2 regions of the Streptomyces sp. NPDC058257 genome follow, and region 1 is predicted to be linked to the other one. Evidence: riboswitches for the same ligand, from Rfam matches in the RefSeq annotation. Region 1 holds a riboswitch; the other holds the start of a gene.
What was found. A riboswitch is a leader RNA that binds a small molecule or an ion and turns the genes downstream of it on or off. The one in region 1 is predicted to bind cyclic di-AMP.

Region 1 (7,048 bases):
CGGCACGCGCAAGGCACAGGGCCCCCGCGCCAAGCGGCCCGCGGCGGAGCCGCAAGTTTCACAGCCGGGAAGGGGCGGGGTTGGGGACAGATAAAATCCCCCCACTGTGTCTGACTCACCCACCCACCCCAGCGCCCCCCGCTCCCCGCGCCCGAAGGGCGAGCCCCGGTTCCCGCAGGGCCCCGCCCCCGACCCCGCCGGGTCGCACTTCGAGCGCCGGATCCGCAGCTTCCAGCCCCGGCGGAGCCGAGTAACCGCAGGCCAGGCGGACGCGCTTCAGCGCCTGTGGCCCAAGTGGGGACTGGACATCGACGGGCAGCGCACCCTCGACCTCGCCGAGCTGTTCGGCGGTGAGCGACCCGTCGTACTCGAGATCGGGTTCGGCATGGGCGAGGCCACCGCCCAGATGGCGGCCGACGATCCGGACACCGGCATCCTCGCGGTCGACGTGCACACCCCGGGCCAGGGAAACCTCCTCGGCCTCGCCGAGCGGAACGGCCTTGACAACATCCGCGTCGCGAACGGCGACGCCGTCATCCTGCTCCGCGAAATGCTCCCGCCCGCCTCCCTCACCGGCCTCCGCGTCTACTTCCCCGACCCGTGGCCCAAGGCCCGCCACCACAAGCGCCGCATCATCCAGCCCGACTTCCTCGACCTCGCGGCGCCCCGCCTGAGGCCCGGCGCCGTGCTGCACTGCGCGACCGACTGGGAGCCGTACGCCGAGCAGATGCTGGAGGTGCTCACCGCGCACCCCGCCTTCGAGAACACCCGGGCCGACGGCGGCTACGCGCCACGCCCCTCCTTCCGCCCCCTCACCCGATTCGAGGGCCAGGGCCTGGACAAGGGACATGTGGTCCATGACCTGCTGTTCCGCCGTGCGTCCGGCCAGGAGGCCCGAGATACCGGAGATATCGGCCACGGGGCCTGAGACACCGTCGCGGCCCGCCCCCGTCCCTCGTTAGGGTCAAGGCGTGGCCACCAGTTCTCCGCACCCGCACCCGATGCCCCCCGCAGGGCCCGCCGGGCTGCGGCACGCGCGCTGGTGGCAGCGGCGGGCGATACGCGCGGCCGCCCTGGTCACGCTGCTCGCCCTGTCCGGCCTCGTGATCCTGGCCCTGGTCCGGGAACAGACCGGCACCCGGGGCTTCCTGGTCGGGCTCGGCCTCGCGACGCTGCCCGTGCCGCTCCTGGTGGCCGCATTCCGCTGGCTGCAACGGGTCCAGCCGGGCCCCTGGCGGAACCTGCTCTTCGCCTTCGCCTGGGGCGCCTGCGCCGCGGCCCTCATAGCGATCGTCGCCAACAGCTTCGCGACCCGCTGGATAGCCACCGCCACGGCCGACCCCACCAGCGCGGACAACCTCGGGGCGACGGTCATAGCGCCGATCGTCGAAGAGAGCGCGAAAGCCGCGGCCGTCCTGCTCGTCTTCCTCTTCCGCAGACGCGAGTTCACCGGCATCGTCGACGGCGTGGTGATCGCCGGAGTGACCGCCACCGGCTTCGCGTTCACCGAGAACATCCTCTATCTCGGCAGCGCCTTCGGCACCGACCAGCTCAACGGCGGGACCGGGCTCGCGTCCGTGACCGCGGCGACCTTCTTCGTACGCGTCGTGATGTCGCCCTTCGCGCACCCGCTCTTCACCGTGCTCACCGGCATCGGCTTCGGCGTCGCCGCGCTCAGCGCCGACCGGCAGAACTGGCGCCGCGTCCTGCTCCCGGTCGGCGGACTCCTCCTGGCGATGGGCCTGCACGCCCTGTGGAACGGCTCGGCGAGCTTCGGGGACTACGGCTTCTTCGCCGTGTATGCGCTCTTCATGCTGCCGTCGTTCGGCCTGCTCACCTGGCTGGTGATCTGGATCAGGCAGCGCGGCCTGCGCGTCGTGCGCGCGGAACTGCCCGCGTACGCGCTCGCGGGCTGGCTCACCGCGCCCGAGCCGTACGCGCTGGGCACGATGCGCGCCCGCACGCTCGCCCGCGACTACGCCTCGTACACGCAGGGCAAGGCCGCGGCGCGCGCGGTCGCCCAGTACGAGACGTACGCGACCTCCCTCGCGCTCCTGCGGCACCGGGGTCGGAGGGGCCGCGCGGGCGCCGACTTCGTCGTACGGGAGCGGGAGCTGCTGCACGCGCTGTGGGAGCGCCGCGAGGCGGCACGGCCCGCACTCGCCTACGCCGCGCGCGCGACGGCACCGGTGCTCGTACCGATGCCGCAGCCGTACGGGTACCCGCAGCACCCGCAGCCGTACGGGTACCCGCAGCCGTACCCGCAGTCATACGCGCGGCCGTACCAACCGCCCTACGGATATCCGTACGCCCAGCCCGCCATGCCCTACCCCGCGTACAACCCCTACCGCGGCTAGGCGGAAGCCACCGTGAGCGTCGCCACCTCGGCCTCCGTCAGTTCGAGCTCCCCCACCGCGAGCAGCGCGGGCAGCTGCTCGACCGTACGGGCCGACGCGATCGGCGCCGCCACCGTCGGCTGAGCCGCGAGCCATGCCAGGGCCACGGTCGCGACCTCGGCGCCGCGGGCCTGAGCGACCTCGTCGAGCGCGGCGAGCACCCGTCGGCCCCGCTCGGTCTCCAGGTACTTGCCGGCGCCCGCGGCCCGCGCGCTCTCGACCTGCGTGCCCGGACGGTACTTGCCGGTCAGGAAGCCGGAGGCGAGCGCGTAGTACGGGACGGCGGCCAGGCCGGAGCGCGATGCGACCTCCTGGAGCGAGCCCTCGTACGTGTCGCGCGAGACGAGGTTGTAGTGCGGCTGCAAGGCCGCGTAGCGCGCGAGGCCCTCGCGGTCGGAGAAGTCGAGGAACTCCTGGAGCCGCTCCGCGGTCACGTTGGAGGCGGCGATGGCGCGGACCTTGCCGGATGTCACCAGGTCGTCGAGCGCGCCGATGATCTCCTCCACGGAGACGGTCGGGTCGTCGTAGTGCGTGTAGTAGAGGTCGATGTAGTCCGTGCGCAGGCGGCGCAGCGACTCCTCGGCACCGGACTTGATGGTGTCCGCGGACAGACCCTTGAAATCGGGGTGGGCGCCGACCTTCGTGGCGAGCACGACATCGGAACGGTTGCCGCGTGCGGCGAGCCAGTCGCCGATGACGTGCTCGGACTCGCCGCCCTTGTTGCCGGTCACCCAGGCCGAGTAGACGTCGGAGGTGTCGATGAAGTTGCCGCCGGCGGCTGTGTAGGCGTCGAGCACGGAGAAGGACCGCGCCTCGTCGGCCGTCCAGCCGAAGACGTTGCCGCCCAGGGCGAGCGGGAAGACATCGAGGTCGGACGAGCCGAGTCTGCGGAGAGAAGTCATGAGGGAGACAACGCCCTTACAGAGCGTCGCATTCCGTACAGCGGCACGAGATCGGAGCGGAGCGGGCACGCCGAACCGGCAGCCCTGACGTCGGGGGGTTGTCGCCAGGACCGCCGGAGTTCGGAGGCTGCTTCAGAGTGACCGGATCAGAGCGGTGGATCAGAACGACCGGATCAGAGCGACTGGCCCTTGCCGCGCAGCCACGCCGCCGGGTCCACTCCGGTCGAGTCGCCGCCCGGGTGGACCTCCAGGTGGAGGTGGGCCCCCGTCACGTTGCCGGTCGCGCCGACGCGGCCGATGACCTCGCCGGTGGTGACCTTCTGGCCGACGCTGACGCTCATCGACGACTGGTGGCAGAACCACAGCTCGGTGCCGTCGTCGAGCTCCAGGACCGTGCGGTAGCCGTACGCCCCCGCCCAGCCGGCCTCCTTGATGGTGCCGGAGTGGATGGCCTTGATCGGCGTACCCGTCGGAGCCGCGAAGTCCAGGCCTGTGTGGTAGCCGGAGGACCACATGGAGCCGGGCTGACCGAAGGTGCCGGTGAGCGTGTACGAGCCGACGGGCAGTGTGTAGCTCTTCGCGAGCTTGGCCAGGCGCTCCGCCTCGGCCTTCTTCTTGGCCTCCGCCTCGGCCTTCTTCTTCGCGGCGGCCTTCTCGGCGGCGATCTTCTTCTCGGCCGCGGTCTGCTTGGCGGCGGCCTGTGCGGCCGCCTGCTTGACGGCGGCTTCCTCGGCCGCCTTCTGGACCGCGTCGTCCGCCTGGTCCTGCTGGTTCTCGGCCTGCTCCATGATGCGGGCCCGCAGCGCCTCGCCCGCGTCCGTGGAGCCCTGCTCGGTGTCGGCGGTGCTGAGACCGGCGGCGCTCAGCGGCGCGGCGGCCACCGCGACGCCGTTCTCCGCGGCGGCCGAGTCGGAGGAATCGGAACCGTCGGATATCAAAGACCCCACGCCCGGGAGCGACTTGGCCTCCGGCAGCGAGTCCGTGACGGCCGAGAGGTCCGGCATCTCTATGGAGACCGGGGGCTTGCCGCCCTGCGCGGTGGCGATGCCGCCCGCGCCGACAGCGGCGATGACGCCTACGCCGAGAACCGTGGAGCTGCGGGCGAGCCCGCCACCGCCCCGCTTGTGGACGCGGTGCCTGCCGCGAACCGGGCGGACGGACTCCTCGGTGGGATTCCATTCCTCCCAGGAATTGTCGTCGTACCCGCCGAAATCATCATCATTCGGTACATAAGTGCCTTGGGGGGCAGGGCGGTTGGACGCCACCGGGGCGCACTCCTTTCCTTCCTTCTCGCCTACCGGGTTAGCTGACGGGTTCGGAGCAGGAAGGTCTCCTACGAGCATCTGGCACGGATGCACAGATGACCGATTCACCCCAATTAGTGGTTCCCCGGCTCCCTTGCGGGATTAGGCGCGTGCGCGCGGAGCCGACTCGAGTGTCGGTTGGGACGACCGCGCTGCGTTATCGAACGTTAATAGACAGCGGGGTCGTATTCCAAGCTGTTCCAGTTGATCGTTAACGGATCTGGCCGGTACTTACCGGGACACTGGTGGCCGGAACGGGGCGAGTTGACCCCACTTCTTCACACACCGGAGCTTCACATCTCCTTGACGGTACGTCAGTTGTTATGCGGAGTGGTGCCCTTCAGTCACGGCGTGTGACATCGGGCCCTGTGGCATCGGTCCCTGTGCCGTCGGTCCCTGTGGCATCGGTTCTCGTGGCATCGGCTCTCGTGGCATCAGTTCCGGCGTCACCCGTCGCCAACGGCCGCCGCACCGCGAGCAGCGCCATGTCGTCGGTCGTCCCGCCCCCGGTGTGCCGCCGCACCTCCTCGGTCAGCGTGGCGAGGAGCGTGTCCGGGCCGTTGGGTCCCGGGAAGATCCGGCCGCCGAGCCGGGCGGCGGGATCGTAGAACTCGCCCCGGCTGTCACGCGCCTCGGAGAGCCCGTCGGTGTGGAGCAGGAGCATCGCCCCCGGCGGGAACTCCGTCTCGTCCGCGCGGTCCGGCCAGGCACCCAGTTCGCCCATCCCGAGCGGCAGCGCGGGCTCGGTCGCCGACAGGACGCACAGCCGCCCGTCGCCGCGCAGGAGCAGTGGCCCCGGGTGCCCGCGGTTGATGAGGCGTACGAGACCGTCGCTGTGCGGGATCTCCGCGAGGATGGCGGTGGTGAACCCCTCGAAGTCGTCGAGCCCGTCGCGCCGCGTGCCCTCACGCGCGAGCGCACGCTCAAGGCGCTGCGCCACCGCCTCCAGCGTGGTCTCCTGCTCGGCGGCCTCCCGGAACGCCCCGATGACGACGGCGACGGCCGCCACCGCGCCCATTCCCTTGCCCCGTACGTCGCCGACGATGACGCGTACGCCGTGCGGGGTGTCCTGAACGGCGTACAGATCACCCCCGATGAACGCGTCGGCCTCCGCGGCCTCGTACCGCGCCGCGACATCGAGCCCGCCGATCCGGGGATCCGGCTGCGGCAGTACGGCGCGCTGGGCGGCCTCGGCGATGGAACGGGCGGAGGCGAGCTGTTCGTCGCCGCGGCGCACGACGCGGTTGATGAGGACGGCGAGCACGGCGACGGTCACCACGGTGAACACCTCGGTGACGGCATCGACTTCGGAGCCGGTGTCGGCCTTGAAGTGCAGGCCGAGCACGGCGACGGAGGCACAGAGGCCGATGACGGTGGTGCTGAGCAGCGAGTAGAAGGGAGCGGCGATGAGCGGGGCGGCGGTGAAGAGGGGCGCGGCGGTGAATTCGGGCGGGGTCGAGATGTCGTAGACGACCCCTACGACGATGAGCAGCAGGGGAAGCGCCCGTACGAACGCCCGCTCGCGCCGGACAGTGGGGCTCTTGCCTGAAGCCCCGCGCGGCCGATTGCCGGGACCTCGACCGCCTGGACCTCGGCTGCCGGGACCTCGACCGCCGGGACCCTGGCTGCCGGGACCTCGGCCCGCGGACTCGCCGCCCGCACGCTTCCCTCCGCTCGTGCCCGCACTCGCGCCCACTCCCGACCCCATGCCCGCCACCCCCTCCCCTCGGCCGCCGCTTCCTCCTCGCTGCCCCACCGGTCTTCTCCTGCCGAATCCCGCGGCCAGGACCAGATCCATGACCACGCTCGTCCAGGGTTCCCGGAGCGACGGCGCGGGGCGACCGGTGTTGGGCCGACCGGGTTAGCCCGGGTCAGGGCGCCCCGGCCGGCTGCGGGGCGAGGCGGCCCGTCCGGGAGAGGCCGCGCAGGGCGAGCGCGCAGGTGGCGCCCAGGGCGGCGAGGCCGAGCCACAGCACAGCGGGCGCGGACCGGGTGGCGCCGAGGAGCGCGCCGGTCGCGAGGTTCCCCACGGTGATGCCGATGCCGCACACCGTGTTGTAGAGGCCGTAGTGCGTGGCCACCCACCGGCCGCCGGACAGCGCGACGACCGTCTCCATCTCGAACGGGTAGAGCACGGCCGTCGCCCCGGCGAGTCCCGCCGCGCACACCAGCAGCCCCGCGACCCCGACGTACCCCGATCCGCCGAGCGCGGGCGGCAGGAACGACGCCCCGAGGAGCCCGAGCCCCGCGACCAGACACTGCTGCCGCGTCCACGTACGCCGGCACAGGTCCGTGATCCTCAGCTGCCCGGCAAGCGCGACGAGCCCCGAGACCACGAACAGCGCACTCGTCGCGACGGTTCCCGCGGTGCCGTCCCCCACCAGGCGCGCCACCTCCAAGGGCAGCGCGAGATAGACCTGGAAGGACAGGACGTACGACCCGGTCA
Region 2 (7,048 bases), on a different contig from region 1:
GTCGGTGCAGCCGTCCGCCGCCAACAACAAGCTCGACACGCAGTTGGCGAACCTCTCGGCGGACGCCGGTGACTTCGCCGACCGCGCGAGCCGCACCCAGGAGCGCATCGACCTCAAGGCGGAGAAGGTCGCCGCCGAGAAGAAAGCCGTAGAGGAAGCCGCGCGCAAGGAGCGTCTGCGCCCCAAGTTCGCACTGCCGGTCAAGCAGCGCGGTCTGAGCGCGTACTACGGACAGGCGGGCGTCAACTGGATGTCCGCGCACTCCGGGATCGACTTCCCGGTGTCGTACGGCACCGAGGTGCTCGCCGCCACCGACGGCGTCGTCTCCACGAAGTGGAACAGCGCCTACGGCAACATGGCGATCGTGACCGCCAAGGACGGCACGGAGACGTGGTACTGCCACCTCTCCACGCACAAGGTCTCCAGCGGCCCCGTCAAGGCGGGCGACCCTATCGCCTTCTCCGGAAACTCCGGAAACTCCACGGGACCGCACCTGCACTTCGAGGTGCGCCCCGGCGGCGGCTCGGCGATCGACCCGCTGCCGTGGCTGCGCAGCCACAACCTCGACCCGACGTAACTCCGGCCGCCGCCCCCGCGTTACAGCTTCTCCACCGGCGCGTACCGCAGCAGGAGCCGCTTCGGCTTGGGCTCTCCGAAGTCCACCGTCGCCTCGGCGTTCGCGCCCGTGCCCTTCACCCCGACCACGGTCCCGAGGCCGAACTGGTCGTGCGTGACCCGGTCCCCGATCGCCAGCGCGACCACCGGCTTCTCCGAGGCGCGGCGCGTGGCGAAACCCTGCGCTCCCCCGGTGCGCGAGCGCGACGACGACAAGGAAGAGGCGATTCCGGCCGCGGGACCTGAGGAAGCGGGCGCGCCTACGGAACCCTTCCGCTTCCAGTCCAGGTGGACCTCCGGGATCTCCTCCAGGAAACGCGACGGAGGGTTGTACGAGGGCTGCCCCCAGGCGCTGCGCATCGAGGCCCGCGTCAGATAGAGCCGTTCACGCGCGCGCGTGATGCCCACGTACGCGAGGCGGCGCTCCTCCTCCAGCTCCTTGACCTGGCCGAGGGAGCGCATGTGCGGGAAGACGCCGTCCTCCATGCCGGTCAGGAAGACGACCGGGAATTCGAGGCCCTTGGCTGTGTGCAGCGTCATCAGCGTGATGACTCCGGAGCCGTCGTCCTCCTCGTCGGGAATCTGGTCCGAGTCGGCGACGAGCGCGACCCGCTCGAGGAACTCGGAGAGCGTGCCCGACACGCTTGTGCCCGCGCCCGCGTCTTCTTCCGCGCCGCCGGTTCCGCCCTCGGCCTCGTCCTCAGCCTCGTCCTCAGCCGCCCCTTCGGCCGCTCCTCCGGCCTCCCCTTCGCCGTCTTCGCCATCCTCGCTGCCGCCACCGCTGTCGTGTTCGAACTCAAGTGCCACGGCGGCGAGTTCCTGGAGGTTCTCGATGCGCGTCTCGTCCTGCGGGTCGGTCGAGGCCTGCAACTCGGCGAGATACCCGGTCCGTTCGAGCACGGCCTCCAGGACGACGGCAGGGCCCGCACCGGACTCGACGATGGTCCGCAGTTCCTCCATCAGCGCGTTGAAGCGCTTGACGGCGTTCGCCGAGCGGGCCGCCATTCCGTACGCCTCGTCGACACGCTGCAGCGCCTTCGGGAAGGAGATCTTCTCGCGCTGCGAGAGCGCGTCGATCATCGCCTCCGCGCGATCGCCGATGCCCCGCTTGGGTACGTTGAGAATGCGCCGCAGCGGTACGGAGTCCTCCGGGTTGGCGAGCACCCGCAGATACGCGAGGACGTCCCGGACCTCCTTGCGCTCGTAGAAGCGGACGCCTCCGACGACCTTGTAGGGCAGGCCGACGCGGATGAAGATCTCTTCGAAGACACGGGACTGTGCGTTCGTCCGGTAGAAGATCGCGACGTCGCCCGCCTTCGCGTCGCCCGCGTCGGTGAGCCGGTCGATCTCGTCGGCGACGAACTGTGCCTCGTCGTGCTCGGTGTCGGCGACATAGCCGGTGATGCCCGCGCCCGCGCCCGCGTTGGTCCACAGATTCTTGGGGCGACGGCTTTCGTTGCGTTCGATGACGGCGTTGGCCGCGGTCAGGATCGTCTGCGAGGAGCGGTAGTTCTGCTCCAGGAGGATCGTCGTCGCGTTCGGGTAGTCCTCCTCGAACTGGAGGATGTTGCGGATCGTGGCGCCGCGGAAGGCGTAGATCGACTGGTCCGCGTCACCCACGACGCACAGCTCGGCGGGGTCGTCCCCCTCGCCTCCGGAGGGGCCGACCAGCTCGCGCACGAGGGCGTACTGGGCGTGGTTGGTGTCCTGGTACTCGTCGACCATCACGTGCCGGAAGCGGCGGCGGTAGTGCTCGGCGACGTCCGGGAACGCGCGGAACATATTGACCGTCGTCATGATCAGGTCGTCGAAGTCGAGGGCGTTCGCCTCGCGCAGCCGCGACTGGTACATCGCGTATGCCTGGGCGAGCGTCTTCTCGAAGCCGTCGGCGGCCTGTCCTGCGAAGGTCTCCTCGTCGATCAGTTCGTTCTTCAGGTTCGAGATCTTGGCGCTGAAGGACTTCGGCGGGAACTTCTTCGGGTCGATGTCCAGGTCACGGCAGACCAGGGCCATCAGGCGCTTGGAGTCGGCGGCATCGTAGATCGAGAAGGAGGAGGTGAAACCGATCGTCTTCGACTCGCGGCGCAGTATGCGCACGCACGCGCTGTGGAAGGTCGACACCCACATCGCGTTGGCCCGCGGCCCGACGAGCTGCTCGACGCGCTCCTTCATCTCGCCCGCGGCCTTGTTCGTGAACGTGATCGCCAGGATCTGCCCCGGGTGCACGTGCCGCTCCGCCAGGAGATACGCGATGCGGTGCGTGAGGACCCGGGTCTTGCCGGAGCCCGCGCCCGCGACGATGAGCAGCGGGGAGTCCGCGTGCACGACGGCCGCGCGCTGGTTCTCGTTAAGACCGTCGAGCAGGGCCGCCGGGTCCAGCACGGGGCGTGGGGCGCCGTCGCGGTAGTGCGCGTCCCGGGGTGCGGGCGCGTCGAACTTCCCGTCGAACAGATCATCCGGAACGGACTCCGGAGCACTGTCCTCGGGCGGCGGCGGGGGCTCTTCCTCCGAAGCCCGCGAGGGCTTGAGGTCCGCCAGGAAGCTGTCATCAAAGAGGCTGCTCATCGCCTCCCGAGTCTAGGCGGCCCCACTGACAACCCGCTCCGGGTTCCGGCCACGTCCACTCACGAACGTCCACTCGCCTACGCCCCGCCCGCGGCCGATCACTCTCCGCCACGGCAAGACGTGTCCGCGTCAAGAGCCTCGTAAAGTCACGAAAACGTATCGGGCATATCGAACATCAACCTTCACACGAGCCACACGAGTTGGCTAGCGTGCTGCGTGGGCTGCTCGTACTCCCACCGGCGAACCCCGCCGGGAACGAGTGGCCTCCGCCGAGTTCGATCTCCTCGGAGCCGGGGACCCACGATGAACTTGGGGTGAATCGGTCCCGTACGAAGTACGGGACTGTAGGGCAACCTTCCGGAACCACCCGCCCGAACCCGACAGCTAACCCGGTAGGCGGTCTACGGAAGGAGTCGCCTCCCTTGGCGTCGCACCGCAAGCCGCGGACCCGCATTGCCGGCCTACGCGTCACCCCCGCCATCGGCATCACGACGGCCGCCCTCACCTCCGTGGCCCTGCTGTCACAGAGCGCGCAGGCGGCACCGTCCGCACCACAGAAGCCCAGCCTCGAAGAGGTCCAGAAGAAGGTCGACGACCTCTACCACCAGGCGGGTGTGGCCACACAGAAGTACAACTCGGCCAAGGAGCGCACCGACAAGCAGCGCGAGAAGGTCGACACCCTTCTCGACGATGTGGCCCAGCGCACCGACAAGCTGAACGAGGCCCGCCAGGAGCTGGGCGCGTTCGCCGCGGCGCAGTACCGCACCGGCGCCGTCTCCGAGACCGCCACGATGATGCTCGCCGACGACCCGCAGGGGTACTTCGACCAGAACCATCTGTCGGACCGGCTGACCGCGCGCCAGAAGAAGGCGGTCGACGACTACCAGACGAAACAGGCCGCGGCGACGAAGCAGCGCACGAAGGCCACCAAGAGCCTTCAGACGCTGAGCGACTCGCGGGACGACCTCAAGACGAGCAAGCGAACCGTCCAGAAGAAGCTGGGCCAGGCGCGCACGATGCTCTCGAAGCTGACGGCCGAGGAGAAGGCGCGGCTCGCGGCGATCGAGAAGAAGAAGGAAGAAGCGGCCAAGCGCAAGGCCGCCGAGCTGGCCCGCAAGCGGGAGGCGGAGGCCAAGCGCAAGGCGGCGGAAGAGGCCGCGGCGAAGGAACGCGAGAAGAACAAGGAGACCCCGGACACCGGTTCCGGCTCCGGTTCCGGTTCCGACGCGGGTTCGGGCTCCGGCTCCGGCAACACGGACAGCGGGTACGCGGCGAAGGCAGCGAAGGTCATCAACTTCGCCGAGGCACAGATCGGCAAACCGTACGTATGGGGCGCCACAGGACCCGACTCCTACGACTGCTCCGGCCTCACCCAGGACGCGTGGAAGGCCGCGGGGATCTCCCTGCCGCGCACGACCTGGGACCAGGTCAAGGTCGGCACGACCGTGAAGACCGCCGACGCCAAGCCCGGTGACCTGGTCTTCTTCTACGACGACATCAGCCACGTAGGTATCTACATCGGCAACGGCAAGATGATCCACGCCCCGAAGCCGGGTGCGAACGTCCGCACCGAGTCGATCTACTACATGCCGATCCACAGCGTGGTACGGCCCGCGTAACCACCGCCCCCCGCTCACGAGAAGACGGCCCTCCACGCGCGCGTGGAGGGCCGTTCTCCGTGAGTGGGGGGCGGGATCAGGTCCACAGCACCGCGATGAAGATGTTCGCGACGGTCAGAAGGCCGACGGCGCCGAACATCCCCTTGTCCACCTTCTCCTCGTCCCGCTTCACGTAGACCAGCGCGAGGATCACGATCAGCACGGCCATCTTGATGCCGATCTTGAGGTTGTTGACCGGGTTGTCGTCCGCCTGGTTGAGACCCACCAGGACGACGCCCGTGACCAGCATCGTCAGCGCGCCGTGCAGCATCGCCGGGTTGAAGCGGGCCGCGCCCTCGCCCATCTGCTTCATCTGAGTGAGGAAGCCGCCCAGGAGGGAGGCGATGCCGATGATGTGCAGGCCGACGAAGAGGTGGGTGAGAACGTCCATGAGCCGGAGCCTAGCCGGGGCCGTATCACCACTCCGTAGCCAGGTGGGCCCCAAGCGCCGCATCGGTCACACGCCTAAGGGAAGGGCGCCCGGTCCGGCCGATCGCACAGCCACATTCGGTCACCGGCGGCACACTTCAGCCAGTTGCGCACATTCCGTCACCATCCCGTGACGGTCAGGTTTAGCGTCCTTCGTCAGGTGTCCGGCTCCCCACCGCCGCTCCGAACAGGGGCGGCAGTCGGACACCACCGCCGAGAATCCGGCGGCGGTCCGCTCCCCCTGTGTGGGCCGCCGCCGGAACCTTAAGGAGCCCCCTACGTGGCAGCGCACCGCAAGCCCAAACAGCGCTCGCTCAGTGGCCATACGGCCCGTACCGCCGCCACCATCGCCCTCGCCGGGGCCGCCACCGCCATCGTCTTCGACGGCACAGGACACGCGGATCCACGGCTCACCCCGGCCGCGGTGAAATCCAAGGTCGACGCGCTCTACCGCGAGGCCGAGGTCGCCACAGAGAAGTACAACGGCGCCAAGGAGAAGGCCGAGAGCGCCGAGAAGTCCCTGGGCGAGCTGCGCGACGAAGCGGCCCGCAAGACGGAGAAGCTCAACTCGGCGCGCGAAGGCCTCGGTGCCATCGCCGCCGCGCAGTACCGCACCGGTGGCATCGACCCGGCCGTCCGGCTCGCGCTCTCCTCCGACCCCGACCAGTACCTCGAGCGTGCCGCGCTCGCCGACCGGGCGGACAGCCGCCAGGCAGCGGCCGTCACCGGCGTGCGGAAGCAGCTCCGGGAGATTGACCAGTTGCGCGGCGAGGCCGACGACACACTCGTGGGCCTCAGGTCCCGTCAGGCGGAGCTGAGGAAGAACAAGAAGACCGTCACCGGAAAACTCGACGCGGCCAAGCGGCTCCTGTCGCAGCTCACCGCCGAGCAGCGCGCGAAGCTCACCGGCGACGGCGACAGGGCCTCCCGCACCGCGGGCCGTGACGGCTCCCTGGGCGTCCCGGCCAAGGCCCCCGACTCCCGCGCCTCAGCGGCTGTCTCGTACGCCTACAAGGCGCTCGGCAGCCCCTACGTATGGGGCGCCACCGGTCCCAACGCCTTCGACTGCTCGGGGCTGACCCAGGCCGCCTACCGGTCCGCGGGGGTCGCCCTGCCGCGCACGACGTACGCGCAGATCAACGAGGGCCAACGGATCCCGCGCTCTCAACTCCGGCCCGGGGACCTGGTCTTCTTCTACCAGGGCATCAGCCATGTCGGGATCTACGTGGGCAACGGCCAGATGGTCCACGCCCCGAACCCGAGCGCACCGGTACGCCTGGCCCCGATCAGCCAGATGCCGTTCGCGGGGGCAGCCCGGGTGGCGTGAGCGGTCTCGGTGGGGGGGCGGGGTCACGGGTGGCCCGAAGGCCCGCGCGGCCCCGCGGGTACTGTCAGGGCCATGCCCCGCCGTACGCTGCCGCCGCCTCCGCCACCCGCCTGTCTGCGCACCTGGCCGGACCGGAACGCGCTGCTGCACGACCGCGGCATGGCGCTCGAAGAGCTGCGCAGGCGGAGCCTGGGCATGCATCGGATCCTGCTGCTCTGGCTGCTCGCGCTCGGCTGCGTCATCGGCTGGGCGCTTGTGACGGTGCCGATCGAGATGATCGAGGACGACGATCCGATGGCCTTCGTCCTGGGCCCGCTCTGCGCGGTCCTGGGCCTCGGAGCTCTCGTTCCCTCGGTGATCGGCGTCTTCGTCGGTATCCGCAGCGACCGCAAGGCCCGCGAACTCACCGAAAGCTGGCTGGCGCTGGACAGCCACCCGGCATCCGACTCCGCTC

Region 2: linked by a shared signal. The riboswitch ahead of ACFVXC_RS11980 (NlpC/P60 family protein) and the one ahead of ACFVXC_RS37575 (M23 family metallopeptidase) in region 1 are both predicted to bind cyclic di-AMP.

The regions. Positions count from the first base shown of each region.
Region 1 is NZ_JBHVXJ010000025.1:99,800-106,847, reverse strand. It holds gene trmB (tRNA (guanosine(46)-N7)-methyltransferase TrmB) at 107-928, shown strand; gene ACFVXC_RS37585 (PrsW family intramembrane metalloprotease) at 972-2,357, shown strand; gene ACFVXC_RS37580 (aldo/keto reductase) at 2,354-3,298, opposite strand; gene ACFVXC_RS37575 (M23 family metallopeptidase) at 3,472-4,563, opposite strand; cyclic di-AMP (ydaO/yuaA leader) riboswitch at 4,575-4,721, opposite strand; gene ACFVXC_RS37570 (PP2C family protein-serine/threonine phosphatase) at 4,943-6,310, opposite strand; gene ACFVXC_RS37565 (MFS transporter) at 6,474-7,048, opposite strand, start outside.
Region 2 is NZ_JBHVXJ010000003.1:654,853-661,900, forward strand. It holds gene ACFVXC_RS11970 (peptidoglycan DD-metalloendopeptidase family protein) at 1-577, shown strand, start outside; gene ACFVXC_RS11975 (ATP-dependent DNA helicase) at 598-3,180, opposite strand; cyclic di-AMP (ydaO/yuaA leader) riboswitch at 3,438-3,595, shown strand; gene ACFVXC_RS11980 (NlpC/P60 family protein) at 3,603-4,799, shown strand; gene ACFVXC_RS11985 (hypothetical protein) at 4,876-5,229, opposite strand; gene ACFVXC_RS11990 (NlpC/P60 family protein) at 5,548-6,594, shown strand; gene ACFVXC_RS11995 (hypothetical protein) at 6,667-7,048, shown strand, end outside.